Alkalilimnicola ehrlichii MLHE-1: one gene and its partners. The protein of the gene in region 1 interacts with the protein of each later gene in a pairwise test. Links are inferred from orthologs where the notes say so. Each region holds a gene or a part of one and is shown in the gene's direction. Other genes may lie near its edges.

Region 1 (5,136 bases):
GGTGCGGCATTACCGCGATCTGACCCGGCGCCTCCAGGCCGCCGGGTTCGAGCTGATGGCGCTGGAACAGGATGCGCGGGCGGCCTGGCGGGCCGAACTGGCCCCGGAGGACGGGGTGGCGCCGGGCGACGAGGGGCCGATCCGCCTGGAGATGGGGCGCGAGCAGGTGGTGGCGCGGGTAATGCGCTTTCTGGACGCCTGGCCGCTGATTGCCCGTGAACAGGAGCAGGGCCGGGAGCTGGCCAGTGCGGATCTGCGCTACCCCAACGGCTTCGCGCTGGGCTGGCGGGACGCGGGCACGGCAACCGAATAATGCGATCGACAGGGAAACAACACGGCATGGTAAAGAAGTCCGAACGCAACCTGCTGGTGGGGCTGGATATCGGCACCTCGAAGGTAGTCGCCATCGTGGGCGAGGCCGGGGAGGACGGCGAGATCGAGGTGGTGGGCATCGGCTCCCACCCCTCCAGCGGCCTGAAGAAGGGCGTGGTGGTCAATATCGAGTCCACCGTCCAATCGGTGCAGCGGGCGGTGGAGGAGGCCGAGCTGATGGCCGGCTGCGAGATCCACTCCGCCTACGTGGGCATCTCCGGCAGCCATATCAAGAGCATGAACTCCCACGGCATGGTGGCCATCAAGGACCGGGAGGTGACCCAGGGCGACCTGGACCGGGTGCTGGACGGCGCACGCGCGGTGGCCATCCCGGCCGATCAGCGGATCCTGCACGTGTTGCCCCAGGAGTTCGTTATCGACAACCAGGAGGGCATTCGCCATCCGCTGGGCATGTCCGGGGTGCGCCTGGAGGCCCGGGTGCACATGGTGACCGGCGCCGTCTCGGCGGCGGAAAACATCACTAAGTGTGTCCGCCGCTGCGGCCTGGAGGTGGACGACGTGGTCCTCCAGCAGCTCGCCTCGGCCCAGGCGGTGCTCACCGACGACGAGCGGGAGCTGGGGGTCTGCCTGGTGGATATCGGTGGCGGGACCACCGATATCGCCGTGTTCACCGGCGGCGCCATCCGCCATACGGCGGTGATCCCCATCGCCGGGCACCAGGTCACCAACGACATCGCGGTGGCTCTGCGCACCCCGACCCAGCACGCAGAGGAGATCAAGGTCAAGTACGCCTGCGCCCTGTCGCAGCTGGCCAATCCCGAGGAGAGCATCGAGGTGCCCTCGGTGGGTGACCGGCCGCCGCGCCGGCTCTCCCGCCAGTCGTTGGCGGCGGTGGTCGAGCCCCGTTATGAGGAGTTGCTCGGCCTGGTGCAGGCAGAACTGCGGCGCAGCGGTTTTGAGGACCTGATCCCGGCGGGCGTGGTGCTCACCGGGGGCAGTTCCAAGATGGAGGGCGTGGTGGACCTGGCCGAGGAGGTCTTCCACTTGCCGGTGCGGGCGGCCAGTCCGACCCAGGTCACCGGCCTCTCGGACGTGGTCCGCAACCCCATCTATTCCACCGGCGTCGGGCTGCTGGTCTACGGCGCCCGGCACGAGGGCAAGCCAGCGCTCACCGACTTCAGCGAGGAGGGCGGGCTACAGGCACTTTGGGCGCGTATGAAGAGTTGGTTCAAGGGCAATTTCTGAGCCAGGGCGAATCCGGGCGGGCGGGTCCGGGGAAGGAAAAGTTACTGCAATTTCTGTATTCGGACCGAAACGGTCCCAGGAGGATAGGGTCATGTTTGAACTGATGGATAACGTCAACCAGAACGCGGTTATCAAGGTCATCGGCGTAGGCGGCGGCGGTGGTAATGCCGTGCAGCATATGGTGGCCGCCGATATCGAGGGTGTGGATTTCATCTGCGCCAACACGGACGCCCAGGCGCTGCAGAACGTGGCTGCGCGCACCACCCTGCAGCTCGGTTCCGGCATCACCAAGGGCCTGGGCGCCGGGGCCAACCCCGGCGTCGGCCGTGAGGCGGCCGTCGAGGACCGCGAGCGCATCATGGAAGCGATTGAGGGCGCGGACATGGTCTTCATCACCGCCGGCATGGGCGGTGGCACCGGCACTGGCGGTGCCCCGGTGGTGGCCGAGATCGCCCGCGAGATGGGGATCCTCACAGTCGCCGTGGTGACCAAGCCCTTCCCCTTCGAGGGCAGCAAGCGGATGCGGATCGCCGAGGAGGGCATCAAGGAGTTGGGCCAGCATGTGGACTCCCTGATCACCATTCCCAACGAGAAGCTGATCAGTGTGCTGGGCAACAACCTGACGCTGCTGGATGCCTTCAAGGCGGCGAACGATGTGCTGCTGGGTGCGGTAAAAGGTATCGCCGAGTTGATCACCCGCCCGGGTCTGATTAACGTGGACTTCGCCGATGTGCGCACGGTGATGTCGGAGATGGGTATGGCGGTGATGGGTACCGGCTCCGCCTCCGGTGAGGGGCGCGCCCGTGAGGCCGCCGAGCGGGCCATCGCCTGCCCGCTACTGGAGGACGTGAACCTGGCCGGGGCCAACGGCATCCTGGTCAATGTCACCGCCGGGCTGGACCTGGGCATCGGCGAGTTCAACGACGTGGGCAATGCGGTGCGCGAGTTCGCCTCCGACGAGGCCACCGTGGTGGTGGGTACCGTCATCGATCCGGAACTCGAGAACGAACTGCATGTCACAGTCGTGGCCACCGGCCTGGGTGCATTCCAGGAGCAGCGCAAGCCCGACCTGAAACCGGTGCGCAAGGCCAGCGGGGATGTGGACTACAACCAGCTGGACCGGCCGACGGTGATCCGCAAGAAGGCGGCCAACGACCGGCCGGGTGTGGAAGACGAGGGCGATATGGAATACCTGGATATTCCCGCCTTCCTCCGGCGTCAGGCGGACTGACCGCTGGCGCCGGCGGTGCCGGCCGGAAAGGGTCGCGGCGCTATGTTGCACTGCACTATACACGGTGCGGTGGATTACAGTAGAATGACGTCGCTCGCCGCCGTCCCACGGGCCCGTTGTGCCCGAAGACGCCGGTGACTGGCAACAATAAACCCTGGAGTTGGCCGTCGACATGATCCGTCAGCGCACGTTAAAGAACAGTATCCGCGCCACTGGCGTGGGCTTGCACACCGGCGAGAAGGTGTACCTCACCCTCCGACCGGCGCCGGCCAACACCGGTATTATCTTCCGACGGGTGGATCTGGACCCGCCGGTGGATATCCCCGGCCATGCGCTGAACGTCGGGGATACCCGACTCTCCACCTGCCTCTCCCAGGGGGAGGCGCGGGTCTACACGGTGGAGCACCTGCTCTCCGCCATGGCCGGCCTGGGGATCGACAACGCCTTCGTCGAGGTGAGCGCCCCGGAGGTGCCGATCATGGACGGCAGTTCGGGGCCGTTCGTGTTCCTGATCCGTTCTGCGGGCATCGAGGAACAGAATGCGCTGAAGCGGTTCATCCGGATCCGCAAGCCGGTGCGGGTGGAGGAGGACGACAAGTGGGCCGCCTTCGAGCCGTTCAACGGGTTCAAGGTGGGCTACACGCTGCATTTCGACCACCCGGTGTTCACCGAGCAAAACGGCTTCGCGGAATTGGATTTCTCCAGCACCTCCTTCGTCAAGGAGGTGAGCCGTGCGCGCACGTTCGGCTTCATGCGCGACATCGAGATGCTGCGGGCCAACCGGCTGGCGCTGGGGGGCAGCCTGGACAACGCCATCCTGGTGGACGACTACCGCATCCTCAACGAAGACGGGCTGCGCTATCAGGATGAGTTCGTCAAGCACAAGATCCTGGATGCCATCGGCGATCTCTACCTGCTGGGCCACAGCCTGATCGGGGCCTTCAAGGGCCATAAGTCCGGGCACTCGCTGAACAACAAGCTGTTGCGGGCGCTGCTGGCGCAGGAGGACGCCTGGGAGGAGGTCACCTTCGATCAGGCCTCCGACTCGCCGATCGCCTACGATCGACCGGGGCTGGCGGTGGCCGGCTGATCGGTGGCGGTCAGCTTCCGACCGGACGAAGGGGCGCCCTCGGGCGCCCCTTCGTCGTTTTAGGGGCGCCGACCCGGGGGCCGGTCGCCGTGCGCCCGGTTACTTCCGCTTCAACACCTCCGCCAGGAAGCGTCCGGTCGCGGTCGACCCGGCGGCCACGGCCTCGGGCGGCCCGGCGGCGACCACCCGGCCGCCGGCGTCGCCCCCCTCCGGACCGATGTCCACCACCCAGTCCGCCTCGGCGATGAGATCGAGGTTGTGTTCGATGACCACCACGGTGTGGCCGGCGTCCACCAGCCGCTGCAGGGCGTCGATGAGTCGCTCCACGTCTGCCATGTGCAGGCCCACGGTGGGCTCGTCCAGGACGTAGAGGGTGTGGGGGGTACGCTGGGCGCGCAGGTCGGGGCGGGCCTTGGCCAGTTCGGTGACCAGTTTGATGCGCTGGGCCTCGCCCCCGGAGAGGGTGGGGCTGGCCTGGCCCAGGGTGAGGTAGCCCAGGCCGACGGCCTCGAGCAGTGTGAGCGGGTGGTGGATGCGCGGTTGCGCGGCGAAGAAGGCGGTGGCCTCTTCCACGCTCATGTTGAGTACGTCGCCGATGTGCCGGCCTTTCCATTCCACGGCCAGGGTCTCGCGGGTGAAGCGCAGTCCGTGGCAGGTCTCGCAGGGTACGGTGACGTCGGGCAGGAAGTTCATCTCGATCCGGCGTACGCCCTGGCCGTCGCAGTCAGGGCAGCGGCCGTCTTTGGTGTTGAAGGAGAAGCGGCCGGGGCCGTAGCCGCGCAGGCTGGCCTCCTGGGTGCCGGCGTAGAGCTTGCGGATGTCGTCCCAGAAGCCGATGTAGGTGGCGGGGCAGGAGCGCGGGGTCTTGCCAATGGGGGTCTGGTCCACCTCCAGCACGCGGTCGACGGCCTGCCAGCCATCCAGGCCGGCGCAGTGGGGCAGTGGTGGGGTCGCCTGGTCCCGTTTGCGGCTCAGCAGGCGTTTCAGGGCGGGTTTGAGGACGCCGCGGATGAGGGAGGATTTGCCGGAGCCGGAGACGCCGGTCACGACCATGAGGCGGCCCAGGGGCAGGTGTAGGTCGTGGCCCTGGAGGTTGTGCAGGGTAGGGGCGTGCAGGGTCAGGACGTCGTGCTCGGCCGGCGTTGTCGGTTGCGGGTGGGACCCTGCCGGGGTGGTGGCCAGGCTGACGGTTCGCCGCTGGCCGCGCAGGGGGTGGTGCAGGGGGTGGCGGAGGTAG
Region 2 (5,137 bases), 2.3 Mb from region 1 along the record:
ATCTCCAGCAGCGGGGTGCCGGCGCGGTTGAGGTCCACTCCGGTCATGCCGTGGAAGTCCTCGTGCAGCGACTTGCCGGCGTCCTCCTCCAGGTGGGCGCGGGTGACGCCGATGCGCTTGCGCTCGCCGTCCTCCAGCTCGATCCACAGTTCGCCGCCCTCCACGATGGGCAGCTCGTACTGACTGATCTGGTAGCCCTTGGGCAGGTCGGGGTAGAAGTAGTTCTTGCGCGCGAACACCGAGCGCGGGGCGATCTTGGCGCCGATGGCCAGGCCGAACTTGGTGGCCATGCGCACCGCGCCCTTGTTCAGTACCGGCAGCACCCCGGGCATGCCCAGGTCCACCGCGCAGGCCTGGCGGTTGGGCTCGGCACCGTAGGCGGTGGCCGCACCGGAGAAGATTTTGCTTTTGGTGGCGAGCTGGGCGTGAATCTCAAGCCCGATTACCGTTTCCCATTCCATAATCGTGTTCCTGGTCGAAGCCCTGGGGACTGGCTGACTGCTGCCGGGTGCCGTTCGAGCCGACGCTTACTCGAAGCCCTGGGGGACCTGCCGGTGCCAGTCGGTCACCTGCTGGTACTTGTGGCCGACGTTGAGCAGCCGGGCCTCGTCGAAGTAATCACCGATGATCTGCAGCCCCACCGGGCGGCCCTGGGCAAAGCCGGCGGGGATGGACAGCCCGGGCACGCCGGCCAGGTTGACCGCCAGGGTGTAGACGTCGGAGAGGTACATCTGCACCGGGTCGTCGGTGCGCTCGCCGATGTTGAAGGCCACGGTGGGCGAGGTGGGGCCCATGATCACGTCCACCGCCTGCAGCGCGCGGGTGAAGTCGTCGCGGATCAGGCGCCGCACCTGCTGGGCCTTGAGGTAGTAGGCGTCGTAGTAGCCGGCGGACAGGGCGTAGGTGCCCACCAGGATGCGGCGCTTGACCTCCTCGCCGAAGCCCTCACCGCGGGAGCGCTTGTACAGGTCCTCCAGGTCGCTGGGGTCCTCGCAGCGGTAGCCGTAGCGCACCCCGTCATAGCGCGAGAGGTTGGAGGAGGCCTCGGCCGGGGCGATGACGTAATAGACCGGCACCGAGTGCCGCGTGTTGGGCAGCGAGATCTCGCGGATCTCGGCCCCCTCTTCGCGGTAGACCTCGATGGCGGCCTCCACCACCCGGCGCACCTCGGGGTCGAGGCCCTCGCCGAAGAACTCCTTGGGCACGCCGATCTTCAGCCCCTTCACCGAGCGGTTGAGGGTCTCGGTGTAATCGGGCACCACGTGGTCGACGCTGGTAGAGTCGCGGGTGTCGAAGCCGGCCATGCCGCCGAGCAGCAGCGCCAAGTCCTCGCAGGTGCGGGCCATGGGGCCGCCCTGATCGAGGCTGGAGGCGAAGGCGATCATGCCGTAGCGGGAGACCCGGCCGTAGGTGGGCTTGAGCCCGGAGAGGCCGCACAGTGCCGCCGGCTGGCGGATGGAACCGCCGGTGTCGGTGCCGGTGGCCGCCGGCGCCAGGCGCCCGGCCACCGCCGCGGCGGAGCCGCCGGAGGAGCCGCCGGGCACGGCGTCCAAATCCCAGGGGTTCTTCACCGGGCCGTAGTAGCTGGTCTCGTTGGAGGAGCCCATGGCGAACTCGTCCATGTTGGCCTTGCCCAGCATGACCATGCCGGCGTCGGCCAGCTTGCCCACCACGGTGGCGTCGTAGGGGGCGGTGAAGTTGTCCAGCATCCGCGAGCCGCAGCTGGTGCGCACCCCCTGGGTGCAGAAGATATCCTTGTGCACCAGCGGCACGCCGGTGAGCGGTCCGGCCTCGCCGGCGGCGATGCGCTGATCTGCCGCATCGGCGGCGGCCAGGGCCTGTTCCGGCGTGGGGGTGATGACGGCGTTGGTCACCGGGTTCAGCGCGTCGATGCGCGCCAGAAAGGCCTCGGTGACCTCGCGACTGGAGAACTCGCCCGCACGCAGGGCGGCGGCGATCTCGGCTACGGTCTTTTCATGCATGTCGGGTCGGGTCCCTTCAATGGGGGCACGGGGTGGCGGCGCGGGTTACTCGATGACACGCGGCACCAGGTAGAGACCGGCCTCGGTGGCCGGTGCGATGGCCTGGAAGCGCTCCCGCTGGTCCGGCTCGGTGACCTCGTCCTCGCGCAGGCGCTGCACCGCGTCCAGAGGGTGGGCCATGGGGGTGACGCCGGAGGTGTCGATGTCCTTCATCTGCTCGACGAAGTCGAGAATGTCGGACAGATTGCGGGCGTAGCCGGGGATGTCATCGGCCTCGATGGCCACCCGCGCCAGGTGGGCAATGTGCTTGACTTCCGATTCTTCCAGGGACATTGCGCATCCTCCAAGACGGTAAGCCGGAAAACTTACCACAACACCCCGCTTGCCCAAAGTGCCGCCCAATGTGTAGATTGGCGACTTTCCTTCCAGCCGGTTCTAAACTCAATGTTCAAGGGTATTCGAGGACTCTTCTCCAACGACGTCTCCATCGACTTGGGGACCGCCAACACGCTGATCTACCTCCGTGGCAAAGGCATCGTGCTCGCCGAGCCGTCGGTTGTGGCCATCCGCCAGGACCGTGACGGTGGCGCCAAACGCATCGTCGCCGTGGGCGGCGAGGCCAAGGCCATGCTGGGGCGTACCCCCGCCAACATCCGCGCCATCCGCCCCATGAAGGACGGCGTGATCGCCGACTTCACCGTGACTGAGAAGATGCTGCAGCACTTCATCAAGAAGGTCCACGAGGCGCGGATCTTCAAGCCCAGCCCGCGGGTGCTGGTCTGTGTGCCTTGCGGCGCCACCCAGGTGGAGCGCCGGGCGATCCGCGAATCCGCCGAGGGCGCGGGCGCACGGGAGGTCTTTCTGGTGGAGGAGCCCATGGCGGCGGCCATTGGCGCCAGCATGCCGGTGGACGAGGCCAGTGGCTCCATGGTGGTGGATATCGGTGGCGGCACCTCTGAAGTGGCGGTGTTGTCGCTGAACGGCATCGTCTACTCCGCCTCGGTGCGTATCGGCGGTGATCGCTTCGACGAGGCCATCATCAACTACGTGCGCCGCAACTACGGCATCCTGATCGGCGAGACCACCGCGGAGCGGATCAAGCATGAGATCGGTACCGCCTTCCCGGACGCCGAGGTGCGCGAGGTGGAGGTGCGGGGGCGCAACCTCGCCCAGGGGGTGCCGCGCAGCTTCACCCTGAACAGTAACGAGATCCTCGAATCCATGCAGGAGCCGCTCTCCGGTATTGTCTCCGCGCTCAAGACCGCGCTGGAGCAGACCCCGCCTGAGCTGGGGGCGGACGTGGCCGAGCGCGGCATCGTGCTTACCGGGGGCGGGGCGCTGCTGCGCAATATCGACCGGCTGCTGATGGAGGAGACCGGGCTGCCGGTGGTGGTGGCCGACGACCCGCTCACCTGCGTGGCCCGTGGCGGGGGGCGTGCGCTGGAGATGATGGACGAGAAGGGCACCGACCTGTTCATCAGCGAGTAGATCCGGGGCGGCCGGCATTAGGCCAGTGGGTCACCGGCCACGGATCTGGCAGTATCTGCCGGCACGGCCCTGGAGGGTCGGTGCCGGCACTGACATCCGGTAAGGGCCATCAAACCGTTATTCCTGCAAGGACCTTCCATCACCGTGCGACTGGTGCTGCTGGCGCTGGTCTCGGTGCTCTTGATGACCCTGGATCACCGCCAGCAACTGGCCGATCCGGTCCGCCAGGGCCTGGCCGCGGTGGTCTGGCCGGTGCAGCAGGCGGTGAGTTTGCCCATTGAGGCCAGCCAGCGCCTGGGCGAGCATCTGGCCAGTCGCCAGCAGTTGGTGGACGAGAACCGCGAGCTGCGCCGGCGCTACCTGCTCGACCAGGCACGGCTCCAGCGTCTGCAGGCATTGGAGATGGAGAACCAGCGGCTGCGTGACCTGCTCGGCTCCTCGGGGCAGCTCGGCGAGACGGTGCTCATCGCCGAGCTCACCCGGGTGGACCTGGATCCCTACTCCCACCTGATCCAGGTGGACAAGGGCAGTGTCCACCAGGTGACCGTGGGTCAGGCGGTCCTCGACGCCGAGGGGGTGATGGGGCAGGTGGACCGGGTGGGCACCCACGGGGCGATGGTGCGATTGATCACCGACCCCAGTCACGCCATTCCGGTGGAGGTCAACCGCAACGGCCTGCGCACCATCGCCCTGGGCACCGGCGACCTGAACCGCCTGGAATTGGGCAGCGTGCCCATCAATGCCGATATCCAGTCCGGCGACCTGCTGGTGACCTCCGGGCTGGGGGGTGTCTTCCCGCGCGGGTACCCGGTGGCCGAGGTGGAGCGGGTGGTGCTGGATCCGGGCGAGCCCTTCGCCCGGGTCAGCGCCCGCCCGCTGGCGGCCTTGGACCGCAGCCGGAAAATGGTACTGGTTCAGGGGGGCGCTCTCGGCCGGATGCCGGACCTGCCGGCGGTGGAGGCTCCGGCTGTGCCGTCGGCATCCGAACCGGCCCCAGCCCCAGGGGCGGTCCCGCCGGAGGAGGCCCCGGACGCCGCCTCCCCGCCGGCCGCTGTGCCGGGGGAGGAGGCGCAATGAACCCGGCCATTCCCCGCGGCCGCTGGGTCATCCTCGCCAGTCTGGTGCTGGCGGGGATGCTGGTGATCGTGCCCATGCCCGATTGGGCGGTGCCGGCGCGGCCGCAATGGGTGGCCCTGGTGTTATTGTACTGGGCCATGGCGTTGCCCAGCCGGGTGGGGGTGACGGTGGCCTGGCTGGCCGGCCTGTTTCAGGATGCCCTGGTCGGCAGCCTGCTGGGCCAGCACGCGCTGGCCTTCGCACTGATCGCCTGGATCATCCTCAAGCTGCACCGGCGGATGCGCCTGATGCCCGTCTGGCAACAGGCGCTGACCATCCTGCTGCTGCTCTATGCAGTGCAGTTGGTGCTGTTCTGGGTCAATGGTTTTGTCGGCCGGCCGGTGCCCCCCTGGCAGGCCTGGCTGGCACCGGTGATTGGCGCGGCGCTGTGGCCCTGGGTCTTTTTCCTGCTGCGTACCGCGCGCCGCCATTTCGGCGTACAGTAGTGAGCGGAATGCACCACTCCAAGGCCATCAAGGACGGTTCCACCGAGGCCCGTCAGTTCTTCCGCCGCGTCGTGGTGGCGGCGGTGGCCGTCTGTCTGTTCACCG
Region 3 (5,238 bases), 1.0 Mb from region 1 along the record:
GTGCGCGAGGCGGGCCGGCGGGTGGTGGCGGAGGCCGAAAGCCGGCCGGTGGCCTTGCTGTTCGGACGGGAGCGCTCCGGGTTGACCAACGCCGAGCTGGACCGGTGTCAGGCGCTGGTGCATATCCCGGCCAATCCGGAGTACGGCTCGCTCAACCTGGCGGCTGCGGTGCAGGTGGTCTGCCACGAGGTCAACATGGCGCGCGGCGCCGGGGTGGTGGCGCCGACACGGCGGTCGGCCAGTGCCCAGGATATGGAGTACTTTTTCGAGCACCTGGCACGGGTGGCGGACCGGGTCGGGTTTCTGCGCAAGCACAACCCGGAGATCCTCATGCGCCGCCTGCGCCAGCTCTTTTACCGGGCGGCCCCCGACGACCATGAACTGCAGATGCTGCGCGGCCTGCTGGCCAACGTGGAGCCCCACCTGCCGGAGTTGCCGGACGCCGCGCAGAGGGCGGGGACGAAAGATGAATAAAAGCCGCTCGGCGCGTAAACTGGGGCCTATGATGCCGCACTATCCCCGCCAGCACCGCTGTACCATCCGGTTGACCGGTACTTGAGCCCGGCCCGGACCCCGTTTGGTCCGCCGCTTTCCCCATTCACCCGAGACAGAGCTGACTGTCCATGTTCAAACGGATCAAAGAGGACATCCGCTGCGTCATGGATCGCGACCCGGCGGCCCGTAACGCATTCGAGGTGCTCACCACCTACCCGGGGCTGCACGCCCTGCTGTTCCACCGCTGTAACCACTGGCTGTGGCGCAAGCGGTTGCGCTGGCTGGCCCGGTTTTTCTCCACCATCGCCCGCTGGCTCACCGGCATCGAAATCCACCCGGGTGCGCGGATCGGGCGCCGTTTCTTTATCGATCACGGCATGGGGGTGGTGATCGGCGAGACCGCGGAGATCGGTGATGATGTGACCCTCTACCACGGCGTGACCCTGGGGGGCACCAGCTGGGAGCAGGGCAAGCGCCACCCGACCTTGGGCGATGACGTGGTGGTGGGTGCCGGTGCCAAGATTTTGGGACCGCTCCAGGTGGGCAGCGGGGCGCGTGTGGGCTCCAATGCGGTGGTGCTGCGCGATGTGCCCGAGGGTGCCACCATGGTCGGCATCCCGGCGCGCATGGCCGGGGTGCGTCCGCGCACGGACAGCGCCGATGACCGACGGCGGGCGGCGGTTGCCCGCAAGATCGGCTTCGATGCCTATGGCACCACCGATATGCCGGACCCGGTCGCCAACGCGGTCAACGCGATCCTGGACCATATCCACGTTACCGACGCGCGCCTGGAGCAGATGTGCCGGGCCATCCGCGGCATGGGCGGGGACGTGGAGGACACCCGCATTCCCGACGTCGAGGTGGACGAGCTCGATTGCGGGGAGCCTGCCCCGGAGGCGGGCGAGCAGGGTGTCGACGTCACTGCCGGCTCGGGCCAGGTGCGCGGGCGCCAGGACCGTACCGGTAGCTGATCGCGGCTCGCAGGGAACTCGAAGCCCCGCCGACGAATCAGTATCATAGGGTCACGCATTCCCGGCCCCGGGCGGCCAGACGCCCCCGGGGCGAGCCAATGGAGGCAAGGCATGGCAAATATCCAACTCACCGACAAGGCAGTGCGCCACGTCAAGGACTATCTCGCCCGCCATGAGGGCGGTGTCGGCCTGCGCCTGGGGGTCAAGACCACCGGTTGCTCCGGTCTTGCCTACACCGTGGATTATGCCGACCGGATCGAGGCCTCCGACGAGGTGATCGAGCAGGACGGCGTCAAGGTGCTGGTCAACCGCAAGAGCCTGCCCTTCCTGGAGGGGACGGAGGTGGATTTCGTTCGCGATGGGCTCAACCAGCGGTTTGATTTCCGTAATCCCAACGTCAAGGAGACCTGCGGCTGCGGTGAGAGCTTCACGGTCTGAGGCCGGCCGTACAGTCAAATTGCCCGCCACCGGGCCAGCAGGTACACTTGCGCCAGTCGCGCGGGGGGCCGCGCCGACCCGGGCGTAGCGGCAGCCACCAGCCAGTGGTGGCGGCCCGCCCGTGAACCCGTCTCAACCCCCAACACCACACACGACACTAGGGAGTCCTGCATGGCAGTGGAAAGAACCCTCTCCATCATCAAGCCCGACGCCGTCGCCAAGAACATCATCGGCGAGATTTACAACCGTTTCGAGAAGGCCGGACTGAAGATCGTGGCGGCCCGTATGGTGCACCTGAGCCGTGAGCAGGCAGAGGGCTTCTATGCCGTGCATAAGGAGCGCCCCTTCTTTAATGACCTAGTGGGCTTCATGATCTCCGGCCCGGTGATGGTGCAGGTCCTGGAGGGCGAGAACGCCATCGTCAAGAACCGCGAGATCATGGGCGCCACCAACCCGGCCGAAGCCGCTGCCGGCACCCTGCGCCACGATTATGCCGAAACCATCGATGCCAACGCCGTCCACGGCTCCGACGCCCCGGAAACGGCCAAACAGGAAATCGAGTTCTTCTTCAAGGCCGATGAGCTCTGCAGTCGCTGAGACGTCCACATCGGCGGGCCGCGCGGATGGGCCCGTGAACCTGCTGGATCTTGACCGGCAGGCCTTGAAAAGGCTTTTCGCCGACCTGGGCGAAAAGCCTTTTCGCGCTACCCAGGTGCTCAAGTGGGTGCACCAGCGGCGGGTGACCGGCTTCGAGGAGATGACCGACATCTCCAAGGCCCTGCGCGCCCGGTTGGCGGAACGGGTCGCGCTGCGGCTGCCGGAAGTGCTCGCCGAGCAGGTCTCCGAGGACGGCACCCGCAAGTGGCTGCTGCGGGTCGACGGCGGGCAGGCCATCGAGACGGTCTTTATTCCCGACAGTGGCCGCGGGACGCTCTGCGTCTCTTCCCAGGTGGGCTGCGCCCTGGACTGCAGCTTCTGCTCCACCGCTCAGCAGGGTTTTAACCGCAACCTGAGCACGGCAGAGATCATCGGCCAGTATTACGTGGCCTACGATCAACTGACCGGCACCGGTGAGCAGATCACCAACGTGGTGTTCATGGGCATGGGCGAGCCCCTGCTCAACCTGGAGGCGGTCATCCCGGCCGTGCGCCTGATGACCGACGACGACGCCTATGGGCTGTCCAAGCGCAAGGTGACCATCAGCACTTCCGGGGTGGTCACCATGCTGGAGCGCATGCGCGAGCAGACGGACGTCAGTCTGGCGGTCTCGCTCCATGCCCCCAACAATGCCCTACGCGACGAGTTGGTGCCCATCAACCGAAAACACCCGTTGGAGCGCCTGATCCCCGCCTGCGCGGCCTATATCGCGGACAAGCCCCACCGGCGCATCACCTGGGAATACGTGATGCTGGACGGGGTGAATGATCAGGACCACCACGCCCACGAGCTGGCCCGGCTGTTGGGCGATATTCCCAGCAAGGTCAATCTGATCCCCTTCAACCCCTTTCCCGGGGCCCGGTACCGCTGCAGTCCGCGCGGACGGATCCTGCGTTTCGTCCGCATCCTGCAAAGCCACGGCCTGACCGCCACCACCCGGGTGACGCGGGGCCAGGACATCGACGGGGCGTGCGGGCAGCTGGTGGGTAAGGTGCAGGACCGGACCCGCCGCCAGCAGCGGCTGGTGCAGCGTGAACTGCGTCGGGAGGGGCGATGAGCATCCCGCCGTCGTTCCGGCCGGCGTTGATCCTGTTTTTGGCCGTCGGTGTCGTGGGCTGCGGCACCATGGGCCAATCGGGGTCCGGCGACAGGGACCGGGCGGTGGAGGTCAACACCCAATTGGGTCTGGGGTACCTGCAGGAGGGCGAGTACGAGGAGGCCAACCGGCGCCTGGAGCGAGCCCTGGATATTGATCGTCGCTACGCCCCCGCCCATGCCGCCATGGCGCTCCTGCAGGAACAGCTCGGTCAACCGGAGGAAGCCGGCCGGCATTACCGGCGGGCGGTCCGGTTGGACGGGGAAAATGCCAGCACCCGCAACAACTACGGGCGCTTTCTTTGTGAACAGGGTGACCTGGACCGGGCCCTGGATCAGTTCGAGGCGGCACTGGACAACCCGCTTTATCGCAACCCCCACATCCCCCTCGCCAATGCGGGTGTCTGTTTGATGCGGGAGGGGCAGCACGAGCGGGCCGAGGACTATTTCCTGCGCAGCCTGCGGGAGAATGCCCGCTTTGCCCCCGCGCTGCTGCGCATGGCGCAGTTGCGTTTCCAGGCCGGGGACCACGAAGGGGCGGAGGAATACCTGAATCGATACCGTGCTGAGGCACAGCACACGCCGGCGAGCCTGTGGTTGGGGGTCCAGCTGGCCCGTGCCGTTGGCGATGCCGATGCCGAGGCCAGTTACGGGCTGAGTCTGCGCAACCGGTTTCCGGATTCCCGCGAGGCTCGCCTATACCGTGAGAGTCGTTGATAGATGAGTTCAGACCACGACAGTCCGCTGTCCCCCGACCACGAGCGCGACCCCGGTCGCGGCGGCGAGACCCCGGGGCAGCTGCTCGCCAGGGCACGGGAGGCGCGAGGCCTGAGCCGGAAGGCCGCGGCCGATGCGCTGAACCTGCCCTTACGGACCCTTGAGGCGCTCGAGGGGGACGACTATGACAACCTGCCGCCGCTCACCTTTGTCAAAGGCTATCTCAGGGCCTATGCCCAGCTCCTGGAGATTGACTCGGACCGGCTGCGGGAGGCGCTGGCCCGGCTCGACCTGGAGCGGCCGGCCAGCGGCGCTCAGCAGCAGCCGGGCCAGGGCTCGACGTCAGTGACCGGTGGCGATACCTCTCGGGGGGGGCTCCAAGGCCGCCGGCTCCGGGGCTGGCTGCTGGGTGTGAGTAGCGTGGTCGTGGCCGCGGTCATTGCCGTGCTCGCCTGGCTCTGGCTGGTCGAGAATGGGGTGTCCGGGGATAGCGAAGCACCACCGGTGGCGGAGGAGGGCACGGCGCCGTCCGAGGAGGCCCCGGCGGAGGCGGTGGTCGCCGACGAGCTGGCCGAGCGGACACTGCCTGAGGCGGTGGATGAGGTGGTCCCCGAGGCGTCGGTGCCGGACGACACCGGGGCTGACGTCAGTGTCCCTGAGACGCTGGAACCCCCGGTGGTGCCCGAGGTCGAGGCGGAGCCGGAACCCGCTGTGGCGGAGCCCGAGCCCGAGCCCGCGCCGGAGCCGGCCGGTCTGGTCCTGCATATTTCCGGGACCACCTGGCTGGAGGTCCGCGACGAGGACGGTGAGCGTCTGATGGTAGGCAACTACCAGGGCGAGGAGACCCACCAACTGCAGGGCGAGG

The links. Proteins that work in one complex are often made in the same cells at the same time.
Region 2: the proteins of ftsZ (region 1) and MLG_RS00835 interact in binary tests that used the Escherichia coli proteins (3 or more experiments, as listed by UniProt). The link is inferred for Alkalilimnicola ehrlichii MLHE-1 from one-to-one orthologs.
Region 3: the proteins of ftsZ (region 1) and rlmN interact in binary tests that used the Escherichia coli proteins (3 or more experiments, as listed by UniProt). The link is inferred for Alkalilimnicola ehrlichii MLHE-1 from one-to-one orthologs.

Annotation. Positions count from the first base shown.
Region 1 is NC_008340.1:2,489,564-2,494,699, reverse strand. The notes cover bases 892-3,739. They hold ftsZ (cell division protein FtsZ), read left to right. Parts: upstream 892-1,669; coding sequence 1,670-2,809; downstream 2,810-3,739. Other genes in these bases: lpxC (UDP-3-O-acyl-N-acetylglucosamine deacetylase), read left to right, coding at 2,982-3,739; ftsA (cell division protein FtsA), read left to right, coding at 892-1,578. Outside these bases: MLG_RS11095 (cell division protein FtsQ/DivIB), read left to right, coding at 1-313; more of ftsA, read left to right, coding at 340-891; more of lpxC, read left to right, coding at 3,740-3,899; MLG_RS15780 (excinuclease ABC subunit UvrA), read right to left, coding at 3,999-5,136. UniProt on the Escherichia coli protein: Essential cell division protein that forms a contractile ring structure (Z ring) at the future cell division site. The regulation of the ring assembly controls the timing and the location of cell division.
Region 2 is NC_008340.1:197,421-202,557, forward strand. The notes cover bases 1,600-4,448. They hold MLG_RS00835 (rod shape-determining protein), read left to right. Parts: upstream 1,600-2,426; coding sequence 2,427-3,470; downstream 3,471-4,448. Other genes in these bases: gatA (Asp-tRNA(Asn)/Glu-tRNA(Gln) amidotransferase subunit GatA), read right to left, coding at 1,600-1,982; gatC (Asp-tRNA(Asn)/Glu-tRNA(Gln) amidotransferase subunit GatC), read right to left, coding at 2,028-2,315; mreC (rod shape-determining protein MreC), read left to right, coding at 3,594-4,448. Also shown: Asp-tRNA(Asn)/Glu-tRNA(Gln) amidotransferase subunit GatB, read right to left, coding at 1-461; more of gatA, read right to left, coding at 528-1,599; more of mreC, read left to right, coding at 4,449-4,547; rod shape-determining protein MreD, read left to right, coding at 4,544-5,032; mrdA (penicillin-binding protein 2), read left to right, coding at 5,041-5,137. UniProt on the Escherichia coli protein: Forms membrane-associated dynamic filaments that are essential for cell shape determination. Acts by regulating cell wall synthesis and cell elongation, and thus cell shape.
Region 3 is NC_008340.1:1,450,447-1,455,684, forward strand. Bases 1,600-4,549 are described here. They hold rlmN (23S rRNA (adenine(2503)-C(2))-methyltransferase RlmN), read left to right. Parts: upstream 1,600-2,481; coding sequence 2,482-3,618; downstream 3,619-4,549. Other genes in these bases: MLG_RS06360 (HesB/IscA family protein), read left to right, coding at 1,600-1,904; ndk (nucleoside-diphosphate kinase), read left to right, coding at 2,076-2,501; pilW (type IV pilus biogenesis/stability protein PilW), read left to right, coding at 3,615-4,373; MLG_RS06380 (RodZ domain-containing protein), read left to right, coding at 4,377-4,549. In the rest of the region: MLG_RS06350 (RNA methyltransferase), read left to right, coding at 1-474; cysE (serine O-acetyltransferase), read left to right, coding at 624-1,466; more of MLG_RS06360, read left to right, coding at 1,578-1,599; more of MLG_RS06380, read left to right, coding at 4,550-5,238.